Regions from separate parts of the Escherichia sp. HH091_1A genome, predicted to be linked through region 3. Evidence: predicted binding sites of a transcription regulator. Region 3 holds the regulator's gene; each other region holds the start of a gene.

Region 1 (7,257 bases), 1.4 Mb from region 3:
AGCGCAGAGGTGATACTGTTGCCCGGCATGTACAGCGAGGCGCTGTCGAGCTGGTAGGTGTTACCGATGATAAAGGTCACCGCCATGGTTTCACCGAGCGCGCGCCCCAGACCCAGCATGATGCCGCCGATAACCCCATTTTTGGTGAACGGAAGAACGATACGCCAGATAACTTCCCAGGTGGTGCAGCCGATACCGTAGGCTGACTCTTTCATCATCACCGGAGTTTGTTCGAATACATCGCGCATTACCGCTGCAATGTACGGAATAATCATGATGGCGAGGATCACGCCTGCCGCGAGGATACCGATACCAAAGGCCGGGCCGGAGAACAGCGCGCCAACAATCGGGATATTCGACATGATATTGCCGACCGGCTCCTGGAAGTAAACGGCGAACAGCGGCGCAAAGATAAACAGGCCCCACATGCCGTAAACGATACTTGGAATGGCTGCCAGCAACTCAATGGCGATACCCAGCGGGCGCTTCAGCCAGCCAGGCGCAAGCTCGGTCAGAAACAGGGCGATACCGAAACTCACCGGGACGGCGATCAGCAACGCGATAAACGAGGTCACCAGAGTACCGTAGATCGGCACCAGCGCCCCGTAGATATCATTCGGCGCATCCCACTCTTTGGTCCACAGGAAAGCCAGACCAAATTTCTGAATGCTCGGCCAGGAGGAGATGATCAGAGAGACAATAATGCCACCCAACATCAATAGCACAATCAGCGCCGCCAGTTTTACCAGCACGCTGAAAATTATGTCGCCCTTTTTACCCGGAGGGTTAAAAGCAGGCTTGGTTGCAGCCATAAGTTACTCTTCAGTTAAACGCGTTTACAAAGTCATTTTGTAATGCCGGATAAGCTGTTAATGCCTTATCCGGCATGGTGTTTTATTAGTACAGTGGCTTGCCGCTACTGTCTTTAATATTGGTCTTCCACGCAGCGCGAACTTGTTCAACTACGCTATCCGGCAGGCTGGCGTAATCCAGGTCGTTAGCCTGTTTAGCCCCGGTTTTGTACGCCCAGTCGAAGAACTTCAGCACTTCTACACCCTGCTCAGGTTTCTTCTGATCTTTGTGGACCAGAATGAAGGTGGTAGAAGTGATAGGCCATGCATCTTCGCCTTTCTGGTTGGTCAGATCCTGAGCGAATGTTTTGCTCCAGTCTGCGCCTTTTGCTGCATTAGCGAAGTTTTCTTCGGTCGGACTAACCGGTTTACCATCAGCGGAGATCAATTTTGTGTACGCCAGGTTGTTCTGCTTAGCGTAAGCATATTCAACGTAACCAATTGCACCCGGCAGACGCTGAACGAACGCGGCGATACCGTCGTTACCTTTACCGCCCAGACCGATCGGCCATTTTACGGTAGAGCCAGTACCAACGTTGTTTTTCCATTCTTCGTTCACTTTTGCCAGGTAGCTGGTGAAGACGAAGGAAGTCCCGGAGCCATCTGCGCGGCGCACTACAGCAATGTTCTGTGAAGGCAGTTTCAGACCCGGATTCAGTTTGGCGATGGCTTCATCATCCCACTTTTTGATTTTGCCCAAGTAGATGTCACCGAGGGTTTTACCATCCAGCACCAGTTCGCCAGATTTTAGCCCCGGAATGTTAACCGCCAGCACCACGCCGCCAATTACGGTTGGGAACTGGAACAGACCTTCCTGAGCCAGTTTTTCGTCAGACAGCGGCGCGTCAGAAGCACCGAAATCAACGGTGTTGGCGATAATCTGTTTTACGCCGCCGGAAGAACCGATACCCTGGTAGTTAACTTTATTACCGGTTTCTTTCTGGTAAGTGTCAGCCCATTTGGCATACACCGGCGCAGGGAAGGTTGCACCTGCACCTGTCAGGCTTGCTTCTGCAAACACAGAGAAAGCGCTCATCGATAAGGTCGCGGCGACAACAGTTGCGACGGTGGTACGCATAACTTTCATAATGTCTCCTGGGAGGATTCATAAAGCATTGTTTGTTGGCTACGAGAAGCAAAATAGGACAAACAGGTGACAGTTATATGTAAGGTTTATGACAGTTTTATGACACAACGAGATTTATGCGTAATTTATTGATTTTTATAACCAGACAAAAAAAACTCATGTCATCTTTTTGTCATGTCATGTGCAAATAGGTTAGAAAGAGGTGTCTGATGACAACGGCGCGTTGAGCACCGCTGTCAGTTTGATTAGCGAACAATTTCGATGGTAATTGTTGCCGTAGCAGTAAATGTTCCTGGCGCGGGTCGAGCACCCGTGAGGCTCGCAGGCGCAGCAGAAAACGTCACGCTGCCAGCTTTCTCGCCATAAACGCTTGTTGCTCCCATATCAGTTGACAGTTCTCCACCGTTGACCTTGATTTCCCTGTTATTTTTATCGTAGATTTTTACCCCTACATTTGGGTTTGATGTTACAACCATTGAATTATCGCTACTGGATTCAGTAGCGTAAAAAGAGGTAGTGATATCATCCGTATTCAGTATTCCTAAATACTCACACTTAATGGTGACAGTTTTGGTGATTTTATGCGCTGACACAGCACTCCCGACAACAGATGAAAAATCTGAGGCTGGAATAGTACTAAAATCAAAATTAATAGGCTGCAAACTATTAATTTCACAACTTTGTGGTGCAGTAATGTCTCCACGAATATAAACATCAGCCATCGGTTTAGAATAATCAACCGGTGTATCACGACTGATAGTTCCATACAACTTTGCGATAAGCGTCTCGGGAATAATTAACTTTCCTGCAAATGGCTTTTTGATATAAAAATAAACCTGAGCCTTAGCGCCACTGGAAATACTTAATGGGTCGACTCTACTACACTTATATACTGTTGTTCCAGAGGGATTGTTAGCATGATACTCGAATGGTGCATTAACAAATCCGACTCCCAAAAGATCGATTGCCATACCTACATCAAGATGAGAATTAAGATTATAGTAATTTAAATTAGAATGAACGCCTGCATAACTTAAAGATTCATTTATTCTTGCCGTGTAGTAAATATAGGGAAATTCACCGGCTGTTCCAGTATCACAATGACAGTGTGCCGGATAAGACCCACCATTAGTTACTGTCGTATTAAATGTGCCCCCCGCTTTATTTTGAGCTGCCGTAATAACATATCCAGGAAAATCAAGCACGCTATGAAAAACGCCATTATCCGGAGTACAGATACCTTTAGGAGCCGCAAGAGTCGTACTCGTGTAAAAAATGGCAACAATAGAAAAACACCACACCAGAATATTATTTTTCATAAAAAACCTTTATTTACAGGTGACACTCTGTTCAATTAAACCATTCTCATTTTCTGGTACGGAAAGTGAGTAGCCAAAGGTACATTTCGTGACTGCGTCTCCTCCCCAGGATAAAGTGACCTGCCCTTTATCTGACAGACCCGAGAGATAAAGCTCACCAGAATCACCGACTATTCCTGAATCGGCGGTACTTGCGTTTTGAACTGAGGCAATGGCGCCAAAAGGTGCCGGTTTACCATTTGCATTTACCACTCTGAAGAGAACGCGGTAACCCACATGCGTCACAAACTCCGCTTTAACCACCGCGCCGCGGGTAGGAACCATCGTAACGACGGTATTATCGAGTTCAACATTCGACTTAGAGAAATAGTTGTCGCTGATCGCTACCCGGTTTTCATCATAAGGATTTAGCTGTGTCTTAACCGTGTAACCACGCCAGTCTGTTGCCGCCCCGCGCATATTATCAATTTCCAGACCTGCGGCTCCCGGTGCTTTAATAAGGGCAATGGTTTCACCCAGTTCCTGGCTAAACGTTATCCCTTCACTGTGCGCCAAAATACCCCCCCGGATACCATAATTGAGTCGCTGAGAATTTTGGCTGTAGTTATAACTGCCGTTTAACGTGCCGTAGGTACCGTCATAGGTCAGCGACATATTACCGCCTACTTGATCATCGCGGCTGTTATAGGACTGCATGAGATTCCAGGAGAGATTATTTTTCTCCAGCGCCGTACCGCTTAGGCCAAGTTGATGCGAGCTACCAGAATCATCATTTTGCGAAACCGAATAGGTGGCATAACTATTTCCCCACCAGCCCGATAATGGAACTGATAAAGAGAGCATGTAGATTTGTTCGCTGGTGTTATCACTGGCATAACTATTACTCGTCCCTTGCCGGGCCGTATTGGAATAACTCCACGAGACGTTCCACGAGAGTCGCTTCCAGCTACTGCTGTAACCAAATTGGATTAATCGTTCGACATCATCTGTGTGCCAATATTGCTGGCGGCTTAATGTCAGGTATAAGTTGCCATAATCTCTGCCCAGCGATTGCGTTAACGTTCCTTCCACACGGCTGCGACGGTTTCCGGTTTGCCAGAAATCTTCTGGACTATTTTGCCGGGATGCCCATTCATTGAGGGTATAGTAGCCTTCGGTGGAGTAACGATAGCCAACCAGGCGTAAGCTGGTGTCTGTATCGTCAAAACGTTTTGAATACAGAAAACGATATGACTGACCCGTTTCCGTATCATCATCTGCAAATTTCGCTCTGGCATGTGTCGCATCTAAAGAGATGGCTCCCAGAGAACCGAGATCTTTACCTACCCCCAAAGCAACAGAACCATACTTTTCAGCAGCCTGTACGCCACCATACAAGGTAAAACCGTGGGGCAAGCCATGAAGGATCTGTGCCTGAAGCACGTCAGGAGTAAAACCATCTTCATCGCGCAGCTCCCCCACGCTAACATCTACATCGGTCTGACCTTCACGTTTGAGGATTGCCAGCGACGCATAAGGCTGGGTGAATCGTTGTTCACTACCATCTTCTTCCTTGATAGTCACGTCCAGGTCGCCGCCTGAGCTGGCAGTATTGAGGTCGGTGATTTCAAAGGCACCTTGTGGCACGGCTGACTGATAAATTACGTAGCCGTTCTGTCGAATGATGACGGTGGCGTTGGATTTTGCAATCCCATGAACCACAGGCGCGAAGCCATTCTGGCTGGCGGGTAACATATCTTTATCAGTATAAAGTCGTGCACCACGGATTTGCGTGCTGTCGAAAATATCGCTCGCCGTCCACGTATCGCCGATCATAATCTGGCTTCTTAACGCAGCAATATCACGTTGTATCCAGGTGCTGATAGAGTTGTATTCCGCACGACCATCAGTGGTGTTCAAGGTGCTGTAATTGCGGAGTCGCCACGGCCCAATATTGAATCCGTTACGCAGGTTGAGATAACTGGTATCGGTATCCTGTGAGCTGTAATCCGAGCGCAGAGTATGTGAACCGGAAAAATCGTAGTTGATAGTCAGTGCGTTAATTCCCTCATCCCAACGCGTGGGGCTTATGTAATCGTAAGCCATCGCATCCATATAGATCTGGGGAATGGTGATATTCAGTTGCAGCTTATCGCCGTCCAGTTGCCATGTTGAGCCTTCAATGCGTGGTGCAGGGTCAATACAGGCATTGTCATCCACCTTATTGAGCGATTTCAGCGCGTCAACTTTTACACCAAAGGAAGTCAGCGTTTTTTTAACCGCGACAAAGCAGGCGTGCAGATCGGCATCAGGGTTATCCTGAACAAAAGTCACATCCTGCCGTTCGAACATTTTGCCATTGATAAAAATATCAACACTGTAGACGCCGGGAGGTATGTGATTCGCTTTGTTAAACTGGCGAATATCGACTCCGGATTGATGGTCTATTTCCAGCAGCGCCGGATTAAATACGCTGACCTCGGCCATCAGGCTTTGCGAGAAAACGAGACACGTCCCTGCCGTCAGGCCAACCGCTATTCTGGTCGTAACCATAATTCGCCTATCCTTATGCAATGCTTACAACGCTTGCTTTATTGGCTCGCTTATCGCGCCGTAGTCATTAATAAATCGCCAGGTCATTTGGCTACCCGAAGAATTAGCAGGCAACGGTAATGTGAGCGTCTCGAAAGGTCGGATCATGTTGAGAGGCACATCATGGCCATCAACAATGACATCCATCACGCTGATATGAATCGGGTTAGGGTTCTCAGCAATAAGATTTCGGCCTTCCCGATGCCACTTCACCTTTGGTGCGGCATTTTCGGGAATCATGCGGATAGATGCCGGTCTCCAGAAAAGCTTAATTCGCGTTTTAACGGCGATTTCCAGCGAATTCGCTTCTTTGTTGCTCGCAGAGGGCGGAATGTTTTTGATATTTAGCCAGAAGACAGACTCACGATCCTCTGGTAATGACAAACCTTTGGTGTGGACGATACGTAATATTTTTTCTTGTGCGGGTTCTAACCGTGATACCGGAGGAATAACAATAAATGGCGCTTTAGTTTTATCATCTTTATTAAATGGGTCCACCCATGCCTGGATGAGATAAGGAATTTTTTCTTCCTTACTAAATACAGAAATAGATTTATCTGCATTATTGCTCGCATAAACGACTCGTGTACCACCAATAACAACACCAGCATAGGTTAATGCTGGCCGGAATAAAAAGGCGCTTAGTAGCATGATATATAATAAGTTATGCGAAATTATTGCTTTAAAGAGCCTGATTAAACAACTTTTTCTGGACATAACGACTCCCTGGCCAAAGCCAACTGAATAAAAAGGCTCTGAATTAATTATTTCTTATATTCGATGGTAAATTGTGAATCCGCGTTCGCCGTACCCGCCGTTACGGTCGCATTGGTAGCAACATAGCGTGCAATAAACTTCATTTCAGCCTTGCCTTCACCGTCGATAGCGGTATAGGCGGAGTCGTTATAGAGTTTAACCTGAGAGTTATCGGACTGGTTAAATATACGGATGCCGACGCCAGTAGCAACTATTGCAGCGCCTGTGCCAGTATAATCACCCGGATCACTCGCTGTAATAGGTGAACCTACTTTCAGATCACCGTATCCGCCAGGTGCTTCGGTACCATCAAAACGAACGGCTGCCTCAGTATAGGTTGACGGACATTTTTCCAGTTTAATACTAAATTGCTGTGGTGACGCCAGGCTGCCTACTCCTGAAAACGCACTTTTGTTGACCTTACCAAGAGGAACAGTTTGATCGGCGGTATCGGAAGTCACTTCACATGTGCTATCGACAATTTCACCGACAAAGTGAACAACGCCATCTTCTGCAAGTGCATTTCCGGCTAACATTAAAGATGCCAGCGTAAGTGCACCACCAATAATATTACGTTTCATACGAACTCCATTGATATAATATATCCTTCAGTCTAAATCATCACTTAAATTAATAAGTGTATTTATGATTCAGAGGCATAGTACACCAATGG
Region 2 (7,257 bases), 1.7 Mb from region 3:
GATCCCGAAACCGACACTCTTCGGACTCGAGTTCAGTCGCACCGCCCGCGAAGGCGGCTGGGATACGTTCAGCAATTTCTTTGGCCTGAAATACGACCCGTCCGATCGCGTCATCTTCCTCTACCTGGTGGCGTTACTGTTGGTGGTGTTAAGCCTGTTTGTCATTAATCGCTTACTGCGGATGCCGCTGGGCCGCGCCTGGGAAGCGTTGCGTGAAGATGAAATCGCTTGTCGTTCGCTGGGCTTAAGCCCGCGTCGTATCAAGCTGACTGCCTTTACCATCAGCGCTGCGTTTGCCGGTTTTGCCGGAACGCTGTTCGCGGCGCGTCAGGGATTTGTCAGCCCGGAATCCTTCACCTTTGCCGAATCGGCGTTTGTGCTGGCGATAGTGGTGCTCGGTGGTATGGGCTCGCAATTTGCGGTGATTCTGGCTGCAATTTTGCTGGTGGTGTCGCGAGAGTTGATGCGTGATTTCAACGAATACAGCATGTTAATGCTCGGTGGTTTGATGGTGCTGATGATGATCTGGCGTCCGCAGGGCTTGCTGCCCATGACGCGCCCGCAACTCAAGCTGAAAAACGGCGCAGCGAAAGGAGAGCAGGCATGAGTCAGCCATTATTATCTGTTAACGGCCTGATGATGCGCTTCGGCGGCCTGCTGGCGGTGAATAACGTCAATCTTGAACTGTACCCGCAGGAGATCGTCTCGTTAATCGGCCCTAACGGTGCCGGAAAAACCACGGTTTTTAACTGCCTGACCGGTTTCTACAAACCCACCGGCGGCACTATTTTACTGCGCGATCAGCATCTGGAAGGTTTGCCCGGCCAGCAAATCGCCCGCATGGGCGTGGTGCGCACCTTCCAGCATGTGCGTCTGTTCCGTGAAATGACGGTGATTGAAAACTTGCTGGTGGCGCAGCATCAGCAACTGAAAACCGGGCTGTTCTCCGGCCTGTTGAAAACGCCTTCTTTCCGCCGCGCCCAGAGCGAAGCCCTCGACCGTGCCGCAACCTGGCTTGAGCGCATTGGTTTGCTCGAACACGCTAACCGTCAGGCGAGTAACCTGGCCTACGGTGACCAGCGCCGTCTGGAGATCGCCCGCTGCATGGTAACGCAGCCGGAGATTTTAATGCTCGACGAACCAGCGGCAGGTCTTAACCCGAAAGAAACCAAAGAGCTGGATGAGCTGATTGCCGAACTGCGTAACCATCACAACACCACTATTTTGTTGATTGAACACGATATGAAACTGGTGATGGGGATTTCAGACAGAATTTACGTGGTCAATCAGGGGACGCCACTGGCAAACGGTACGCCTGAGCAAATCCGTAATAACCCGGACGTGATCCGTGCCTATTTAGGTGAGGCATAAGATGGAAAAAGTCATGTTGTCCTTTGACAAAGTCAGTGCCCACTACGGCAAAATCCAGGCGCTGCATGAGGTGAGCCTGCATATCAATCAGGGCGAAATTGTCACGCTGATTGGCGCGAACGGGGCGGGGAAAACCACCTTGCTCGGCACGTTATGTGGCGACCCGCGCGCCACCAGCGGGCGAATTGTGTTTGATGATAAAGACATTACCGACTGGCAGACGGCGAAAATCATGCGCGAAGCGGTGGCGATTGTCCCGGAAGGACGTCGCGTCTTCTCACGCATGACGGTGGAAGAGAATCTGGCGATGGGCGGCTTTTTTGCTGAACGCGACCAGTTCCAGGAGCGCATAAAGTGGGTCTATGAACTGTTTCCACGTCTGCATGAGCGCCGTGTTCAGCGGGCGGGCACCATGTCCGGCGGTGAGCAGCAGATGCTGGCGATTGGTCGCGCGCTGATGAGCAACCCGCGTTTATTGTTGCTTGATGAGCCATCGCTCGGTCTTGCGCCGATTATCATCCAGCAAATTTTCGACACCATCGAGCAACTGCGCGAGCAGGGGATGACTATCTTCCTCGTCGAGCAGAACGCCAACCAGGCGCTAAAGCTGGCAGATCGCGGCTATGTGCTGGAAAACGGTCATGTCGTGCTTTCCGATACCGGCGACGCGCTACTGGCGAATGAAGCGGTGAGAAGTGCGTATTTAGGCGGGTAATAACACGTTGATTGATAAGGAGTCAAAAGACTCCTTTGAGACAGGTTACAAATGTAAAATTGCCTGATGCGCTGCGCTTATCAGGCCTACTGGGTGAGTTGCAATATATTGAATTTGCACGATCTTGTAGGCCGGATAAGGCGTTTACGCCGCATCCGGCATGAAACGATGAGCAATCTGTAGAGTTTGATTCAGACCTTCTATTTTTCCCGCTTATCCGTGCCCCATCTCCCAATTTCCCTCACCTACGCCGTCACTGCCTTGTCATCTTTCTGACACCTTACTATCTTACAAATGTAACAAAAAAGTTATTTTTCTGTAATTCGAGCATGTCATGTTACCCCGCGAGCATAAAACGCGTGAATTCGCGCATTCGGTACAACAAGAGAGATAAACGATGAAACCGTTACATTATACAGCTTCAGCACTGGCGCTCGGACTGGCGTTAATGGGGAATGCACAGGCAGTGACGACCATTCCGTTCTGGCATTCTATGGAAGGGGAACTGGGTAAAGAGGTGGATTCTCTGGCCCAACGTTTTAACGCCGAAAACCCGGATTACAAAATTGTACCGACCTATAAAGGCAACTACGAACAGAATTTAAGTGCGGGGATTGCCGCATTTCGTACCGGCAACGCGCCGGCTATTTTGCAGGTTTATGAAGTTGGCACCGCCACCATGATGGCGTCGAAAGCCATTAAACCGGTGTATGACGTGTTTAAAGAAGCGGGGATTCAATTCGATGAGTCGCAGTTTGTGCCGACGGTTTCAGGCTACTACTCTGACAGCAAAACCGGTCACTTACTCTCCCAGCCGTTCAACAGCTCGACTCCCGTTCTCTATTACAACAAAGACGCCTTCAAGAAAGCGGGGTTAGACCCGGAACAGCCGCCGAAAACCTGGCAGGATCTGGCAGACTATGCCGCGAAACTGAAAGCCTCTGGTATGAAGAGCGGCTACGCCAGCGGCTGGCAGGGCTGGATCCAACTGGAAAACTTTAGCGCCTGGAACGGTCTGCCGTTTGCCAGCAAAAACAACGGCTTTGACGGCACGGACGCGGTGCTTGAGTTCAACAAGCCGGAGCAGGTGAAACACATCGCCATGCTCGAAGAGATGAACAAGAAGGGCGATTTCAGTTACGTAGGGCGTAAGGATGAATCTACCGAGAAGTTCTATAACGGTGATTGCGCGATGACGACCGCCTCTTCGGGTTCTCTTGCCAACATTCGCGAGTACGCCAAATTCAACTACGGCGTAGGCATGATGCCGTACGACGCCGATGCGAAAGATGCGCCACAAAACGCCATTATCGGCGGGGCCAGCCTGTGGGTGATGCAGGGCAAAGATAAAGAAACTTACACCGGCGTGGCGAAGTTCCTCGACTTCCTCGCGAAGCCAGAAAACGCTGCCGAGTGGCATCAGAAAACCGGTTATCTGCCAATCACCAAAGCGGCGTATGACCTGACCCGTGAGCAGGGCTTTTACGAGAAAAACCCCGGGGCGGATACCGCGACGCGTCAGATGCTGAACAAGCCGCCGTTGCCGTTCACCAAAGGGCTGCGTCTGGGCAATATGCCGCAGATCCGCGTGATTGTGGATGAAGAGCTGGAAAGCGTGTGGACCGGTAAGAAGACGCCACAGCAGGCGCTGGATACCGCTGTTGAGCGTGGGAACCAGTTACTGCGCCGCTTTGAGAAATCTACGAAGTCTTAACCAGTGAAATGTCGGATGCGTTTCGCTTATCTGACCTGGCATCGCGTGTAGGCCGGATAAGCGAAGCGCATCCGGCACAGTTCAGGAATTAACCGTAATGTCATCATCCCGTCCGGTGTTCCGCTCGCGCTGGCTGCCTTATTTGCTGGTCGCGCCGCAGCTTATCATCACCGTTATCTTTTTTATCTGGCCTGCGGGCGAAGCGTTGTGGTACTCGCTACAAAGCGTCGATCCGTTTGGCTTTTCCAGCCAGTTTGTCGGCCTGGATAACTTCGTCACGCTGTTTCATGACAGCTACTATCTCGACTCCTTCTGGACGACGATAAAATTCAGCACCTTTGTCACCGTCAGCGGTTTGCTGGTGTCGCTGTTCTTCGCGGCGCTGGTGGAGTACATCGTGCGCGGCAGCCGTTTCTATCAAACCTTAATGCTGCTGCCGTATGCCGTGGCCCCCGCCGTTGCCGCCGTATTGTGGATCTTCCTGTTTAACCCTGGTCGCGGGCTGATCACTCATTTTCTCGCTGAGTTCGGCTACGACTGGAACCATGCGCAAAACAGCGGTCAGGCAATGTTCCTGGTGGTGTTTGCCTCAGTATGGAAGCAAATCAGCTACAACTTTCTGTTCTTCTATGCCGCGCTGCAATCCATTCCCCGTTCGTTGATTGAAGCCGCAGCCATCGACGGTGCAGGCCCGATTCGCCGCTTCTTTAAGATTGCGCTGCCGCTGATTGCGCCGGTGAGTTTCTTCCTGCTGGTGGTGAACCTGGTATACGCCTTCTTCGATACCTTCCCGGTGATCGATGCCGCCACGTCCGGCGGGCCGGTTCAGGCCACCACGACGCTGATTTATAAGATCTATCGTGAAGGCTTTACTGGACTGGATCTGGCTTCGTCTGCCGCGCAGTCGGTGGTGTTGATGTGCCTCGTCATCGTGCTGACGGTGGTGCAGTTCCGCTATGTTGAAAGCAAGGTGCGTTACCAATGATTGAGAACCGTCCGTGGCTGACAATATTCAGCCATACCATGCTGATCCTCGGGATCGCGGTGATCCTCTTCCCGCTGTACGTGGCGTTTGTCGCGGCGACGCTGGATAAACAGGCCGTCTACGCCGCGCCGATGACGCTCATCCCCGGCACGCATCTGTTGGAAAACATCCACAACATCTGGGTGAACGGGGTAGGCACAAATAGCGCGCCGTTCTGGCGGATGTTGCTTAACAGCTTCGTGATGGCGTTCAGCATTACGCTCGGCAAGATTACCGTCTCGATGCTCTCGGCATTTGCCATTGTCTGGTTTCGTTTTCCGCTGCGTAACCTCTTCTTTTGGATGATTTTTATCACCCTGATGCTGCCAGTTGAAGTGCGTATCTTCCCGACAGTAGAAGTCATCGCCAACCTGAACATGCTCGACAGCTACGCTGGTTTAACGCTGCCGCTGATGGCCTCGGCAACTGCTACCTTCCTGTTCCGCCAGTTCTTTATGACGCTGCCGGATGAGCTGGTGGAAGCCGCGCGGATCGACGGCGCGTCACCAATGCGTTTCTTTTGCGACATCGTTTTTCCGCTGTCGAAAACCAATCTGGCGGCGCTGTTTGTGATCACTTTTATTTACGGCTGGAACCAGTATTTGTGGCCGTTGTTGATTATTACCGATGTTGATCTCGGCACCACCGTGGCAGGAATCAAAGGGATGATCGCTACAGGCGAAGGCACCACGGAATGGAATTCGGTGATGGCGGCGATGTTGTTAACGCTTATCCCTCCGGTGGTGATTGTTTTAGTGATGCAGCGTGCCTTCGTGCGCGGCCTGGTCGATAGTGAGAAATAAGATGGCAGGACTGAAATTACAGGCAGTAACCAAAAGCTGGGATGGCAAAACCCAGGTCATTAAACCGCTGACCCTTGATGTGGCGGATGGCGAATTTATCGTGATGGTCGGGCCGTCTGGCTGCGGGAAATCCACGCTGCTGCGCATGGTTGCCGGGCTGGAGCGGGTCACCGAAGGCGATATCTGGATTAACGACCAACGCGTGACCGAAATGGAGCCGAAAGATCGCGGGATTGCGATGGTGTTCCAGAACTACGCGCTTTATCCGCATATGAGTGTCGAAGAAAACATGGCGTGGGGGCTGAAAATTCGCGGCATGGGCAAGCAACAAATTGCCGAGCGTGTTAAAGAAGCGGCGCGCATTCTGGAGCTGGATGGCCTGCTCAAGCGCCGTCCGCGTGAGCTTTCTGGCGGTCAGCGTCAGCGTGTAGCGATGGGCCGTGCGATTGTGCGCGATCCGGCGGTGTTCCTGTTTGATGAGCCGCTCTCTAACCTCGATGCCAAGCTGCGCGTTCAGATGCGCCTTGAGCTGCAACAACTGCACCGTCGCCTGAAAACGACTTCACTCTACGTTACTCACGATCAGGTTGAGGCGATGACGCTCGCTCAGCGGGTAATGGTGATGAACGGCGGCGTTGCCGAACAGATTGGCACGCCAGTTGAAGTCTACGAAAAGCCCGCCACTCTGTTTGTGGCGAGTTTTATCGGCAGTCCGGCGATGAACCTGCTGACAGGCCGCGTGAATAACGAAGGCACGCATTTCGAACTGGATGGCGGTATCGCGCTACCGCTAAACGGTGGCTACCGTCAGTATGCCGGGCGTAAAATGACTCTTGGCATTCGCCCGGAACATATTGCGTTCAGCTCGCAGGCAGAAGGCGGCATACCGCTGGTGATGGACACGCTGGAGATCCTCGGCGCAGATAACCTGGCGCACGGACGCTGGGGCGAACAGAAGCTGGTGGTGCGACTGGTGCATCAGGAGCGCCCGACGGCAGGCAGCACGCTGTGGCTGCATCTGCCGGAAAATCAGCTACATCTTTTTGATGGTGAAACAGGACAACGAGTATGAGTAACTGGCCTTATCCCCGCATCGTCGCCCACCGTGGCGGCGGTAAACTGGCCCCGGAAAACACCCTGGCGGCAATCGACGTTGGGGCAAAATACGGTCATAAGATGATCGAATTTGACGCGAAGTTATCGAAAGATGGTGAGATCTTCCTGCTTCATGACGACAATCTCGAACGCACCAGCAACGGCTGGGGCGTCGCGGGCGATCTGAACTGGCAGGATTTACTGCGCGTGGATGCAGGCAGTTGGTACAGCAAAGCGTTTAAAGGTGAGCCGCTGCCGTTGCTTTCGCAGGTGGCGGAACGCTGCCGTGAACATGGGATGATGGCAAATATTGAAATCAAACCCACCACTGGCACTGGTCCATTAACGGGCAAAATGGTATCGCTGGCGGCGCGCGAACTGTGGGCTGGTATGACGCCGCCGCTGCTGTCATCGTTTGAGATTGATGCTTTAGAAGCCGCACACCAGGCTGCACCGGAACTGCCGCGCGGTTTGTTGCTGGATGAGTGGCGCGACGACTGGCGCGAACTGACCACGCGGCTGGGCTGCGTCTCTA
Region 3 (7,257 bases):
CGCACGTTGAGCTTCCAGCGTTTTGATGCGCGCTTCCTGCTCGCAAATGGTTTTCACATCGGCAAGTTGTTGCGTTTTTTCTTTATAACGCTGGCGCATTTCGTTAAGTGCGGCGTTACGTTGCGTCTGTTCCTGCGTGACATTCTGGATAGCGACCTGTAATTGCGCCAGGCGTTTTTGTTGGGGAACAATCTGCCCATGCAGCGCGACCAGGCGCTGACGCAGCGTGCGTTGCTCAGCATGTTGCGCCAGGGCGCTAGCAACTTCATCGGCGCTTAACGTCAACGAGATCGCCGGAAGTGAATTAAGTTTTTGCTCTGCATGGGTTAACTGTTGCTGCCACTGCCGCAGATGCTCGCGTTCGCTGGTTTGTTGAGAGAATTGCGCACGCCAACCCGCCAGTTCGTTGTTCCACTGACGGAAGCGGTCGTGTTCCTGTAACCAGGCATTCAGGCTTTGTTGCTGCTGCTGTAATTCTGCAGACTGCTTCGCCGCGTGGTGGCGAATGCTCGCACGAAGCGCCATTGTGCGCTGTAAGCGAGTATTTACTTCTTCAATCTGCTGGCGAGTATGCGCCAGTGCCGCAGTGTGTTCTGCGATGCGTTCCCAGTGCGGACGAAGATTTCGCGCCGGTTGTGCCAGACTGAGCGCCGCCAGTTGAGGTTGCGCTTTTTCTTCTTCGGCTAACGCCTGTTGCAATGCCTGCTGACGGCGGCTGGCTTCTTGCTGCAATTCGTCCAGACGCGTTAACCAGTTTAACGATTGTTGTTCTTGCTGCTGCGCGGCGAGTAACTGTTTCTCTTCGTCAGTGAGTACCTGCAAACTTTCTGTCAGCGATTGCACTTGTTCTGGCGCTAATAACGCGACGCCGCTGGCCTGCGCTTGCAGTTTCTCCAGCTCAGTGCGGGCCGATTTGTGCTGCTCAAAGACCATCGCAGAGATTTGCCCGTAGATTTCGGTGCCGGTTAATTCCTCGAGCAATTCCGCGCGTTCTTTTGGTTTGGCATTCAGGAAGGCAGCAAATTGCCCCTGCGAAAGCAGCATCGAACGGGTGAAACGCCCGTAATCCAGTCCGGTTAACGTCGCCGTCAGTTCCAGCTTATCTTTCACTTTGTCAGCGAGAATTTTGCCATCGGTACAGCGCGCCAGCTCTACGCGCGGCACCTGCAAATTACCGTCTGGCTGGTTACGCGCCCGATTCTGGCTCCAGAATGCACGGTACGCTTCACCTTTGACTTCAAACTCCACTTCCGCCAGACATTCGGCGGTATCGCGGGTCATTAGATCATTTTGCGATTGTGAAACGTTAGAAAGGCGCGGAGTTTCGTGATACAGCGCCAGGCAAATGGCATCCAGCAGGGTGGTTTTCCCCGCGCCGGTTGGGCCGGTAATCGCAAACAGCCCATTGCTGGCGAACGGCTCGCGGGTGAAATCAATCTTCCATTCGCCTTTTAACGAGTTCAGGTTTTTCAGGCGCAGGCTGAGAATTTTCATGCTTCGTGTTCTCCGGCGAGGGTCTGCAGCGTCGTGGTGAAAAGATGTTGCAGACGTTGCTGCTGTGATTCATCCAGTTCTTCCAGTGCGAGACGACGATTAAACACCTCTTCGACGCTGAGTTCGCTGAGGGTTTCACGCTGTTGGCTGGCTAACACACGCTCGCGCTGTTCACGGCTGCGGCGTACCAGCAATACTTCGACAGGCAGTGATTCAGTTAATGCCTGGATTTTGCGCTGAATATCATGCAGATACTCATCAGTAATGATTTCGATATCCAGCCAGACAGGTGGTTCCTGTGATACATCGCGCCACTGTTCCAGCTGTTCGGTAATCGACGCCAGATCGCCTTTCAGTACCGCCATCGGTTGCGTTATCGGCACGCTCAGGTTTTCCACGCTCTCTAATTTGCCGTTTGAAAATGTCACCAGATGGACATATTTACTTTTTTCGCATTCATCAAAACTCAGTGGAATGGGGGAACCGCAATAGCGAACATGTTCCATGCCGCCAATAATCTGTGCGCGGTGAATATGCCCGAGCGCGATGTAGTCGGCTGGCGGAAAGTTTTGTGCCGGGAAGGCGTCCAGCGTGCCAATATAAATGTCACGCACGGCGTCACTTTTGCTGGCACCAACGGTCGTTAAATGCCCCGTGGCGATGATGGGCAGAGGCTGATCGCCGCGCAGTTTGCAGGCATCGGCATAATGTTGTTGGTAATAATCGGTAATAGCCGCCAGCAAATGTTGTTGTTTTTCAATACCGTTAAGCCCCGCCTGGCTGGTAATAATGTCACGCGGGCGTAAAAAAGGAATGGGGCACAGCACTGCGCCTGGCGTCCCGTCGCGACGAGGCAAGATTTGCGGCGCATGTCCGGCGCTGGCGACCACGGTAGTATTGAGGAACGCCATGATATCGCGCGATTCATTCAGCGTGGCGACCGAGTCATGGTTTCCTGCCAGTACCACCAGATGACAGCCCGTTTGCTGTAAATTGACAACAAAACGGTTGTATAACGTGCGGGCGTAACTGGGCGGTGATCCGGTATCGAAAACATCACCGGCAACAATAATCGCATCCACCTGATGGGTTTGCACTGTTTCCAGCAGCCAGTCAAGAAAGGCCTGGTGTTCAGCTTCGCGGCTTTTACTGTAGAAGTTCTGGCCGAGATGCCAGTCTGAGGTGTGAAGGATGCGCATAACGATTCCCTGGCGAAAAAGCATGGGCGCGATTATACCCAAACAGATGTGCCATTTGCTTTTTTCTGCGCCACGGAAATCAACTACCTGAAGATATGTGCGACGTGCTTTTCATAAATCTGTCATAAATCTGACGCATAATGACGTCGCATTAATGATCGCAACCTATTTATTACAACAGGGCAAATCATGGCGAGACGTATTCTGGTCGTAGAAGATGAAGCTCCAATTCGCGAAATGGTCTGCTTCGTGCTCGAACAAAATGGCTTTCAGCCGGTCGAAGCGGAAGATTATGACAGTGCTGTGAATCAACTGAATGAACCCTGGCCGGATTTAATTCTCCTTGACTGGATGTTACCTGGCGGCTCCGGTATCCAGTTCATCAAACACCTCAAGCGCGAGTCGATGACCCGAGATATTCCAGTGGTGATGCTGACCGCCAGAGGGGAAGAAGAAGATCGCGTGCGCGGCCTTGAAACCGGTGCGGATGACTATATCACCAAGCCGTTTTCGCCGAAGGAACTGGTGGCGCGAATCAAAGCGGTAATGCGCCGTATTTCGCCAATGGCGGTGGAAGAGGTGATCGAGATGCAGGGGCTCAGTCTCGACCCGACATCTCACCGGGTGATGGCGGGCGAAGAACCGCTGGAGATGGGGCCGACAGAATTTAAACTGCTGCACTTTTTTATGACACATCCCGAGCGCGTGTACAGCCGCGAGCAGCTGTTAAACCACGTCTGGGGAACCAACGTATATGTGGAAGACCGCACGGTCGATGTTCACATTCGTCGCCTGCGTAAGGCACTGGAGCCCGGCGGACATGACCGCATGGTGCAGACCGTACGCGGTACAGGATATCGTTTTTCAACCCGCTTTTAACGCCTTGCTCATCGGACGCAGAGCAGGGCTTATGATTTCTTAACTGGAGTATCTTACGTGCTGGAACGGCTGTCGTGGAAAAGGCTGGTGCTGGAGCTGCTACTTTGCTGCCTCCCGGCTTTCATCCTGGGTGCATTTTTTGGTTACCTGCCTTGGTTTTTGCTGGCATCGGTAACAGGACTGCTTATCTGGCATTTTTGGAATTTATTGCGCCTTTCATGGTGGCTGTGGGTGGATCGCAGTATGACCCCGCCTCCGGGGCGTGGTAGCTGGGAACCGCTGCTATACGGCTTACACCAGATGCAGCTGCGTAATAAAAAACGTCGCCGCGAACTGGGCAATCTGATTAAACGCTTTCGTAGCGGCGCGGAGTCGCTGCCTGATGCGGTGGTGCTGACCACGGAAGAGGGCGGTATTTTCTGGTGTAATGGTCTGGCGCAACAAATTCTTGGTTTGCGCTGGCCGGAAGATAATGGGCAGAACATCCTTAATCTGCTGCGTTATCCGGAGTTTACGCAATATCTGAAAACGCGTGATTTTTCTCGCCCGCTCAATCTGGTGCTCAATACCGGGCGGCATCTGGAAATTCGCGTCATGCCTTATACCCACAAACAGTTGCTGATGGTGGCGCGTGATGTCACGCAAATGCATCAACTGGAAGGGGCGCGGCGTAACTTTTTTGCCAACGTGAGCCATGAGTTGCGTACGCCATTGACAGTGTTACAGGGTTACCTGGAGATGATGGATGAGCAACCACTGCAAGGTGCGGTACGTGAAAAAGCGTTGCACACCATGCGCGAGCAGACCCAGCGGATGGAAGGGCTGGTGAAGCAGTTACTGACGCTGTCAAAAATAGAAGCCGCGCCAACGCAGTTGCTTAATGAAAAGGTTGATGTGCCGATGATGCTGCGGGTCGTTGAGCGTGAGGCCCAGACTCTGAGCCAGCAGAGACAGACATTTACCTTTGAAATAGATAACGACCTCAAGGTGTCTGGCAACGAAGACCAACTTCGCAGCGCGATTTCTAACCTGGTTTATAACGCCGTGAATCATACGCCGGAAGGTACGCATATCACCGTACGCTGGCAGCGAGTGCCGCACGGTGCCGAATTTAGCGTTGAAGATAATGGACCGGGCATCGCACCGGAGCATATTCCGCGCCTGACCGAGCGTTTTTATCGCGTTGATAAAGCACGTTCCCGACAAACTGGCGGTAGCGGATTAGGGTTAGCGATCGTGAAACATGCGGTGAATCATCACGAAAGTCGCCTGCATATTGAGAGTACGGTGGGAAAAGGTACGCGTTTCAGTTTTGTTATCCCGGAACGTTTAATTGCCAAAAACAGCGAATAATCCGCCTTTGTCATCTTTTATTGCCATAAGCCAGCTGATGCTGGCTTATTTTCTTTGCAGTCAAAATACGGGCGTTAGATTTTACAACGGCTGGTGATTTTTTGTTCGCATGATTAGCCATGTCTTTTTCACGGAAATAGTGTTTTATACTGGTTGGTGATTTCTTATCGCTATATACCTCTGGTTTTTAGATCCCTTCTTGCTTTAAAACGTTATAAGCGTTTAAATTGCGCTTCAGGTGCTGTCATACTGACTGCATTCACGCGGTAAATCGAAAAACTATTCTTCGCCGCGCCTGGTTGGGAGTATTTCCCGCTAAAATTGTTTAAATATACCGCTGTATCATCCCCAGGGATTGGCACAAAAATTTAACGTTACAACACCACATCCACAGGCAGTATGATTTATGACCCATCAATTAAGATCGCGCGATATCATCGCTCTGGGCTTTATGACATTTGCGTTGTTCGTCGGCGCAGGTAACATCATTTTCCCTCCAATGGTCGGCTTGCAGGCAGGCGAACACGTCTGGACTGCGGCATTCGGCTTCCTCATTACTGCCGTTGGCCTGCCGGTATTAACGGTGGTGGCGCTGGCGAAAGTTGGCGGTGGTGTTGACAGCCTCAGCACGCCAATTGGTAAAGTCGCTGGCGTACTGCTGGCAACGGTTTGCTACCTGGCTGTAGGGCCGTTGTTCGCCACGCCGCGTACAGCCACCGTCTCCTTTGAAGTGGGCATTGCGCCCCTGACGGGTGACTCCGCGCTGCCGCTGTTTATCTACAGCCTGGTCTATTTCGCTATCGTTATTCTGGTTTCGCTCTATCCGGGCAAACTGCTGGATACCGTCGGTAACTTCCTGGCACCGCTGAAAATTATCGCGCTGGTCATCCTGTCTGTTGCGGCAATTGTCTGGCCAGCGGGCTCTATCAGCACGGCGACTGAGGCTTATCAAAACGCCGCGTTTTCTAACGGCTTCGTTAATGGCTATCTGACCATGGATACGCTGGGCGCGATGGTGTTTGGTATCGTTATTGTTAATGCGGCGCGTTCTCGCGGCGTTACCGAAGCGCGTCTGCTGACCCGTTATACCGTCTGGGCTGGCCTGATGGCGGGTGTCGGTCTGACTCTGCTGTACCTGGCGCTGTTCCGTCTGGGTTCAGACAGCGCGTCGCTGGTCGATCAGTCTGCAAACGGTGCGGCTATTCTGCATGCTTACGTTCAGCACACCTTTGGCGGCGGTGGTAGCTTCCTGCTGGCGGCGTTAATCTTTATCGCCTGCCTGGTCACGGCGGTTGGCCTGACCTGTGCTTGTGCAGAATTCTTTGCTCAGTACGTACCGCTCTCCTATCGTACGCTGGTGTTCATCCTCGGCGGCTTCTCGATGGTGGTGTCTAACCTCGGCTTGAGCCAGCTGATTCAGATCTCCGTACCGGTGCTGACCGCTATTTATCCGCCGTGTATCGCACTGGTTGTATTAAGTTTTACACGCTCATGGTGGCATAATTCGTCCCGCGTGATTGCTCCGCCGATGTTTATCAGCCTGCTTTTTGGTATTCTCGACGGGATCAAAGCATCTGCATTCAGCGATATCTTACCGTCCTGGGCGCAGCGTTTACCGCTGGCCGAACAAGGTCTTGCGTGGTTAATGCCAACAGTGGTGATGGTGGTTCTGGCCATTATTTGGGATCGCGCGGCAGGTCGTCAGGTGACCTCCAGCGCTCACTAAATCACTGAATATTTGTTTTAACCACGGGGCTGCGATGCCCCGTGGTTTTTTATTTTGTTGATGGGTTAGGAATTGATGGAAAGTAAGAACAAGCTAAAGCGTGGGCTAAGTACCCGACACATACGCTTTATGGCACTGGGTTCAGCAATTGGCACCGGGTTGTTTTACGGTTCGGCAGACGCCATCAAAATGGCCGGTCCGAGCGTGTTGTTGGCCTATATTATCGGTGGTATCGCGGCGTATATCATTATGCGTGCGCTGGGGGAAATGTCGGTACATAACCCGGCAGCCAGCTCTTTCTCGCGCTATGCGCAGGAAAACCTCGGTCCACTGGCAGGTTATATCACTGGCTGGACCTACTGCTTTGAAATCCTTATTGTCGCCATCGCCGATGTGACCGCTTTCGGTATCTATATGGGCGTCTGGTTCCCGACGGTGCCGCACTGGATTTGGGTACTGAGCGTAGTGCTGATTATCTGCGCCGTAAACCTGATGAGCGTGAAGGTATTTGGTGAGCTTGAGTTCTGGTTCTCGTTCTTTAAAGTCGCCACCATCATCATCATGATTGTCGCCGGTTTCGGCATCATCATCTGGGGGATTGGCAAC
Region 4 (7,257 bases), 1.7 Mb from region 3:
AACAACGGTAAAGTTCGTGAAGACAGCGATACCGACGGTCAGGTCTTCTATAAAGGCCCGCTGGTGGTGCTGGTTGACCGCTTTAGTGCTTCGGCTTCAGAAATCTTTGCTGCGGCAATGCAGGATTACGGTCGTGCGCTGGTTGTGGGTGAACCGACATTTGGTAAAGGCACTGTCCAGCAGTACCGTTCATTGAACCGTATTTACGATCAGATGTTACGTCCTGAATGGCCAGCTTTGGGTTCTGTTCAATACACGATCCAGAAATTCTATCGCGTTAACGGCGGCAGTACGCAACGTAAGGGCGTAACGCCAGACATCATCATGCCGACAGGTAATGAAGAAACGGAAACGGGAGAGAAATTTGAAGATAACGCGCTGCCGTGGGATAGCATTGATGCTGCAACCTATGTGAAATCAGGCGATTTAACGGCCTTTGAACCGGAGTTGCTGAAGGCGCATAATGCGCGTATCGCGAAAGATCCTGAGTTCCAGAACATCATGAAGGATATCGCGCGCTTCAACGCCATGAAGGACAAGCGCAATATCGTTTCTCTGAATTACGCGGTGCGTGAGAAAGAGAATAATGAAGATGATGCGACGCGTCTGGCGCGTTTGAACGAACGCTTTAAACGCGAAGGTAAACCGGAGTTGAAGAAGCTGGATGATCTACCGAAAGATTACCAGGAACCGGATCCTTATCTGGATGAGACGGTGAATATCGCACTCGATTTGGCGAAGCTTGAAAAAGCCAGACCCGCGGAACAACCCGCTCCCGTCAAGTAACATCAATCAGGCACAAGAAATTGTGCCTGATTTTTTAACAGCGGCAAGATGCCGTAAATCAGATGCTAGAAAATGTAAAGTTGTGTCTTTCTGGTGACTTACGCACTATCCAGACTTGAAAATAGTCGCGTAACCCATACGATGTGGGTATCGCATATTGCGTATTGTTAAACTGAGGTAAAAAGAAAATTATGATGCGAATCGCGCTCTTCCTGCTAACGAACCTGGCCGTAATGGTCGTTTTCGGGCTGGTACTGAGCCTGACAGGGATACAGTCGAGCAGCGTTCAGGGGCTGATGATCATGGCCTTGCTGTTCGGTTTTGGTGGTTCCTTCGTTTCGCTTCTGATGTCCAAATGGATGGCATTACGATCTGTTGGCGGGGAAGTGATCGAGCAACCGCGTAACGAAAGGGAACGTTGGCTGGTCAATACTGTAGCAACCCAGGCTCGTCAGGCGGGGATCGCTATGCCGCAAGTGGCTATCTACCATGCGCCGGACATCAACGCTTTTGCAACCGGTGCGCGCCGTGATGCCTCTCTGGTTGCTGTCAGCACCGGTTTGCTGCAGAACATGAGCCCGGATGAAGCTGAGGCGGTAATTGCTCACGAAATCAGTCACATCGCCAATGGTGATATGGTCACCATGACGCTGATTCAGGGCGTGGTGAACACCTTCGTTATCTTTATTTCCCGTATTCTGGCGCAGCTTGCTGCGGGTTTTATGGGCGGAAATCGTGATGAAGGTGAAGAGAGCAACGGCAACCCGCTGATCTACTTTGCCGTCGCGACGGTGCTGGAACTGGTGTTTGGTATTCTGGCGAGCATTATCACCATGTGGTTCTCGCGTCACCGTGAATTCCACGCCGATGCGGGTTCAGCAAAACTGGTTGGTCGTGAGAAAATGATTGCCGCGCTGCAACGCCTGAAAACCAGCTATGAACCACAAGAAGCAACCAGCATGATGGCTTTCTGTATTAACGGGAAGTCGAAATCGCTCAGTGAGTTGTTCATGACTCACCCGCCGCTGGATAAACGTATTGAAGCTCTGCGTACGGGTGAATACCTGAAGTAATATGAAGTAAATACTAAAAAGCGCGTCCTGATCGACGCGCTTTTTTTATGCCCTGGATCGTGGCTGGGTAATACGTAAGCCACTGACACAGGCAGCAATCACTGCCAGAATAGCCGCAGCCATCAGCGAGACGTGTGTACCATTATCACCAAACTGATTTAGCATCAGCGCCACCAGCGCCGCGCCACTACTCTGACCCAATAGACGAGCCGTCCCTAACATGCCACTGGCCCCACCGCTACGTTCGCGCGGAGCGGAGGTAATAATGGTGTGGTTATTGGGTGACTGGAATAAGCCAAATCCAGCGCCACATAAGATCATCGGCCAGATAATATTGATATCCGCAGGTGACGCGGGCAGCAGAACCAGGGAAAAAAGCCCCGCAGCCATGATGAACAACCCTAAAGCACCCAGCAATCCTGCATGTACGCGTTCAATCAAATAGCCTGCCAGCGGAGCCATCACCATTGTTGCTAACGGCCACGGTGTCAGAAGTAAACCTGTTTCGACTTCACTACGCCCGAGCACGGTTTGCAGGTAAAAGGGTAGGGAAACCATTGCCAGCATTTGTGCGCAGAAAGAGCAAACAGATGTGCAAATAGAAAGTGAAAACAGCGGGATACGCAGTAAATCCACCGGTAGCAGCGGTACGGGAAGAGAAAGCTGGCGGCGAATAAAGAAAATACCAACGACAACCATTACCACCAGTTCCGCGCCAATCAACGTCAGCGATTGCCCCTGAGCGAAACCACTCAATGCAGTAATAAGCAGGCCGAAGGTTAACGCGTTCATCACGGCGCTGGGCAGGTCGAAACGGGGTTTACTGGCACGAGAGCCATTGGGTGGCAGAAAACGCATGGCCAGAAGCAGGGCGATAATACCCAACGGTACGTTGATTAAAAATAACCATTTCCAGGATGCGATGGAGAGGATTGCTGCAGCAATTGTCGGCCCGGCAGCAGAAGAGACGGCAACAATAAACGAGTTTATGCCCATCCCTCTACCCAGAAAACGTTGTGGATAGATCAGGCGGATAAGTGCGGTATTAACGCTCATCAACGCTGCACCGCCGAAACCTTGTATGACACGCGCAAGGGTGAGCATTTGTAGCGAATCAGAAAGGGCACAGAACAGTGAAGACAACAGAAAAACGACCAGACCGCATTTATAAATACGTCGATAGCCAAACATATCGCCCAGAAACGAAAACGAGAGCAGGGAGATGACAATGGCGATTTGATAGGCGTTCACTACCCAGATGGAACTGGCCGGTGTGGCATGAAGGTCTGTGGCGATTGTTGGCAAGGCGACGTTGGCGATTGCGCCGTCAAGCACAGCCATCGAAATACCAATCACAATGGTTAATATCGCACCGTATCGCTGGGGCAACGGCAGGCCGTCGGCCTGAACTTTTGGCATAGGAATTTTATATCTTTGGTGAATAATCAACAGGGGTAAGATTCTAGCACTGATATTCACGGTGGATGTCGCAGAATTGTAACTAACCGGCAAAAGATGGATTGCGACCACCCAGGTGCGAAATTATAATAAAAAACAGTTCTGATTTTTATAAAACACTCGCAATGAGGTGATAAATGGCTAACGCAGATCTGGATAAACAGCCTGATTCTGTATCTTCCGTGCTGAAAGTTTTTGGCATTTTGCAGGCGCTGGGTGAAGAGCGCGAAATAGGGATAACCGAGCTGTCGCAGCGCGTCATGATGTCAAAAAGCACCGTTTATCGCTTTTTACAGACCATGAAAACCTTGGGTTATGTGGCGCAGGAAGGGGAGTCGGAGAAATATTCGCTGACCCTGAAATTGTTTGAACTGGGCGCTCGTGCGTTACAAAACGTCGATTTAATTCGTAGTGCAGATATCCAGATGCGTGAGATCTCCCGCCTGACCAAAGAAACGATCCACCTCGGTGCTCTGGACGAAGACAGTATTGTTTACATCCACAAAATTGACTCTATGTACAATTTGCGCATGTATTCACGGATTGGGCGTCGTAATCCGCTGTACAGCACCGCGATTGGTAAGGTACTGCTGGCATGGCGCGATCGCGATGAAGTGAAGCAAATTCTTGAGGGCGTGGAGTATAAACGCAGTACCGAACGGACCATCACCAGTACAGAAGCGTTATTACCCGTTCTGGACCAGGTGCGCGAGCAGGGGTATGGCGAAGATAACGAAGAGCAGGAAGAAGGACTGCGTTGCATTGCGGTTCCGGTATTTGATCGCTTTGGCGTGGTCATTGCCGGTCTGAGCATCTCCTTCCCGACGTTGCGTTTCTCTGAAGAGCGTTTACAGGAATATGTCGCAATGTTGCATACCGCGGCGCGCAAAATTTCTGCACAAATGGGTTATCACGACTATCCGTTCTGATGAGAGTAAGAACCTGTCTGAATATCAAACAGACAGGTTCTTTATTTAGCATGAGAAAAATAAAGTTGAAGGTGGCGTTATATTAAACGCACTTGCGATAAGAATATTTTACTTATGAGTGAGAATCTGGTTATTTATTACCCTTAACCATTATCGACCACAATATTGCTTTTACGTAACAACGGGCAATCTGTTATCCCCAGAAAACCACTTTTAGTGTGCAGGTATTGTACCGTGCTGGTGCCTCTGGCGGTCAGATAGGTACATTGCAAACCTAATCCCGCGGCATTCTCTTTGCTTCCAATCAAAACGCCATATCCGCTGAGTAATAATCCTATCCATACCAGTGCTATCAGCATAGCTGTGCGAATGATGAATCGCATTACAACCTCTTCTCTTTTTATGTTCGCTTAATCGTAGCGGCAATATGCGCTGAAGCAAGCGACTCATTCTGAAAAAGCACGAATATCGACATAGTTAGGCGCTGTTTAACTAACACATGCTAGTTTAATGACATAAGGTAGGTGAAACGGAGATTGGAGTGAAAAAGTTTCGATGGGTCGTTCTGGTTGTCGTGGTGTTGGCTTGCTTGCTGCTTTGGGCGCAGGTATTCAACATGATGTGCGATCAGGATGTACAATTTTTCAGCGGAATTTGTGCCATTAACCAGTTTATCCCGTGGTGATATCATTTTTTCAGCACTAGATTTTCTTCCTCTCCAGCAGTGGTAGAATAGCGCCTCTACTCAGAGGTGGTGAAATGAACGAAGTTGTAAATTCAGGCGTGATGAACATTGCGTCTTTGGTTGTATCGGTGGTGGTTCTTCTTATCGGGCTCATCTTGTGGTTTTTTATCAATCGTGCCAGTTCACGAACTAACGAACAGATTGAACTGCTTGAGGCGTTGCTGGATCAGCAAAAACGTCAAAATGCACTGTTACGTCGTTTGTGCGAAGCAAACGAACCTGAGAAAGAAGATAAAAAGACCGTTGAGAGTCAAAAATCGGTTGAAGACGGAGATATTATTCGTCTGGTCGCCGAACGGTAATCCTTCCTCAATCTTGAGTAACCCCGTCGTTGAAGGGTTACTCCATTCATCCTGATTATACGCACTGTCATGGTGCAACTGCTTCAAATTAAAACTCTGGTCTGACTTCAAATAATTATCATATTATTTATTTGCGTAACGGGATATCAGAAAAAGATATTTAGCCCATTAATTTATTAGGATGTTTACATCGGATTTGTGATTAAGCGTGTTATTATTTATTAGCGAAACGTTTCTCTCTTGATTTTTTTGCGCATTCATCAATTTTTCTTATTTTAAATTTACAATACCTTTGGCGATTGACTTCTCTTTGGGGTGATTGATAGCCGTTAACTGACTGTTTTATGAGAAAAAGTGATATAACTTTTTATTCATTGCATAGCAGAAAATGTGATATTGCACGCACTATGTAATAACTTCTCCCATTGGCCTGGAACAACTGAACTTATTGAACTATGTTAGAAAATACGTCAGTTTAAGTATCTGCCTGAACTGGCAAGGTTAAGCACAATGATATATCGGCGCGTATTCCGTTGCATAAGTGTGCAAAAAAAGTGGAAGACGTATCGAGATTTGTGCGTCTGATCGAGACATGTTTAAAAATGGCTTGCCATAATTAACGTTGTATGTGATAACAGATTTCGGGTTAAACGAGGTACAGTTCTGTTTATGTGTGGCATTTTCAGTAAAGAAGTCCTGAGTAAACACGTTGACGTTGAATACCGCTTCTCTGCCGAGCCTTATATTGGTGCCTCATGCAGTAATGTGTCAGTTTTATCTATGTTATGCCTGCGGGCGAAGAAAACAATCTAAGGAATTTTTCAAATGGCAAAGATTAAAGGTCAGGTTAAGTGGTTCAACGAGTCTAAAGGTTTTGGCTTCATTACTCCGGCTGATGGCAGCAAAGACGTGTTCGTACACTTCTCCGCTATCCAGGGTAATGGCTTCAAAACTCTGGCTGAAGGTCAGAACGTTGAGTTCGAAATTCAGGACGGCCAGAAAGGTCCGGCAGCTGTTAACGTAACAGCTATCTGATCGAATCCACTGATCTGAAGTGTGAATACGCTTCAATCTCGCTATAAAGCCTCGTCGAATGCGAGGCTTTTTACTTTGCTTTATCTTCGCTCCTGGCATTCGGATATTTGCCCGCCGCGTGATTCGCGTTACACTTGCGGCCTTTAGTATCCTGCCGGAGTTGTCATGTCGTTTTCCTGTCCACTTTGCCATCAGCCTCTTTCGCGTGAAAAAAACAGCTATATCTGTCCCCAGCGACATCAGTTTGATATGGCGAAAGAAGGGTATGTCAATCTGCTGCCCGTTCAGCATAAACGGTCTCGTGATCCGGGCGACAGCGCGGAAATGATGCAAGCACGACGCGCATTCTTAGATGCCGGACATTATCAGCCGCTGCGTGATGCAATTGTTGCCCAACTGCGGGAACAGCTTGATGAAACGGCCACGGCGGTGCTGGATATCGGCTGTGGTGAAGGGTATTACACACACGCATTTGCCGATGCGTTGCCCGAAATCACCACGTTTGGTCTGGATGTCTCGAAGGTGGCGATCAAAGCTGCGGCAAAACGCTATCCGCAGGTCACTTTTTGTGTCGCTTCCAGTCACCGTTTGCCGTTTGCCGATGCCAGCATGAACGCCATTATTCGCATCTATGCGCCGTGTAAAGCAGAAGAATTAGCGCGCGTAGTGAAGCCCGGCGGTTGGATCATTACAGCTACGCCGGGACCGCGACATTTGATGGAGCTGAAGGGGCTGATTTACAATGAAGTACATCTTCATGCACCTCATGCAGAACAACTGGAAGGTTTTACATTACAGCAGAGTGATGAGTTGTGTTATCCGATGCGTCTTCGCGGTGACGAAGCCGTCGCGTTATTGCAGATGACGCCGTTTGCCTGGCGTGCGAAGCCAGAAGTCTGGCAAACGCTGGCAGCAAAAGAAGTGTTTGA

What was found. The regulator PhoB, encoded in region 3, activates phosphate uptake and scavenging genes when phosphate is short. The targets are predictions, from matches to a motif close to CTGTCATAAAACTGNCNNAT.
Region 1: pstS (phosphate ABC transporter substrate-binding protein PstS) is a predicted target of PhoB. The motif match lies at 2,025-2,044, and genes of this name have one in related genera.
Region 2: ugpB (sn-glycerol-3-phosphate ABC transporter substrate-binding protein UgpB) is a predicted target of PhoB. The motif match lies at 2,348-2,367, and genes of this name have one in related genera.
Region 4: kdgR (DNA-binding transcriptional regulator KdgR) is a predicted target of PhoB. The motif match lies at 3,424-3,443, and genes of this name have one in related genera.

Annotation. Positions count from the first base shown of each region.
Region 1 covers NZ_AP025747.1:4,572,061-4,579,317, forward strand. Annotated here, with positions in the region: gene pstC (phosphate ABC transporter permease PstC) at 1-812, opposite strand, end outside; gene pstS (phosphate ABC transporter substrate-binding protein PstS) at 898-1,938, opposite strand; gene QUF14_RS22800 (fimbrial protein) at 2,184-3,257, opposite strand; gene lpfC-O113 (long polar fimbrial usher protein LpfC-O113) at 3,267-5,789, opposite strand; gene lpfB-O113 (long polar fimbrial chaperone LpfB-O113) at 5,814-6,545, opposite strand; gene QUF14_RS22815 (chaperone-usher fimbrial major subunit) at 6,593-7,165, opposite strand.
Region 2 covers NZ_AP025747.1:4,219,561-4,226,817, reverse strand. Annotated here, with positions in the region: gene livM (branched chain amino acid ABC transporter permease LivM) at 1-607, shown strand, start outside; gene livG (high-affinity branched-chain amino acid ABC transporter ATP-binding protein LivG) at 604-1,371, shown strand; gene livF (high-affinity branched-chain amino acid ABC transporter ATP-binding protein LivF) at 1,373-2,086, shown strand; gene ugpB (sn-glycerol-3-phosphate ABC transporter substrate-binding protein UgpB) at 2,484-3,800, shown strand; gene ugpA (sn-glycerol-3-phosphate ABC transporter permease UgpA) at 3,898-4,785, shown strand; gene ugpE (sn-glycerol-3-phosphate ABC transporter permease UgpE) at 4,782-5,627, shown strand; gene ugpC (sn-glycerol 3-phosphate ABC transporter ATP binding protein UgpC) at 5,629-6,699, shown strand; gene ugpQ (glycerophosphodiester phosphodiesterase) at 6,696-7,257, shown strand, end outside.
Region 3 covers NZ_AP025747.1:489,618-496,874, forward strand. Annotated here, with positions in the region: gene sbcC (exonuclease subunit SbcC) at 1-1,494, opposite strand, end outside; gene sbcD (exonuclease subunit SbcD) at 1,491-2,693, opposite strand; gene phoB (phosphate response regulator transcription factor PhoB) at 2,883-3,572, shown strand; gene phoR (phosphate regulon sensor histidine kinase PhoR) at 3,630-4,925, shown strand; gene brnQ (branched-chain amino acid transporter carrier protein BrnQ) at 5,332-6,651, shown strand; gene proY (proline-specific permease ProY) at 6,727-7,257, shown strand, end outside.
Region 4 covers NZ_AP025747.1:2,202,977-2,210,233, reverse strand. Annotated here, with positions in the region: gene prc (carboxy terminal-processing peptidase) at 1-786, shown strand, start outside; gene htpX (protease HtpX) at 978-1,859, shown strand; gene QUF14_RS10995 (MFS transporter) at 1,905-3,278, opposite strand; gene kdgR (DNA-binding transcriptional regulator KdgR) at 3,455-4,246, shown strand; gene QUF14_RS10985 (YobH family protein) at 4,390-4,629, opposite strand; gene mgrB (PhoP/PhoQ regulatory lipoprotein MgrB) at 4,788-4,931, shown strand; gene QUF14_RS10975 (YebO family protein) at 5,006-5,293, shown strand; gene QUF14_RS10970 (DUF2627 domain-containing protein) at 5,963-6,106, shown strand; gene cspE (transcription antiterminator/RNA stability regulator CspE) at 6,119-6,328, shown strand; gene rlmA (23S rRNA (guanine(745)-N(1))-methyltransferase) at 6,494-7,257, shown strand, end outside.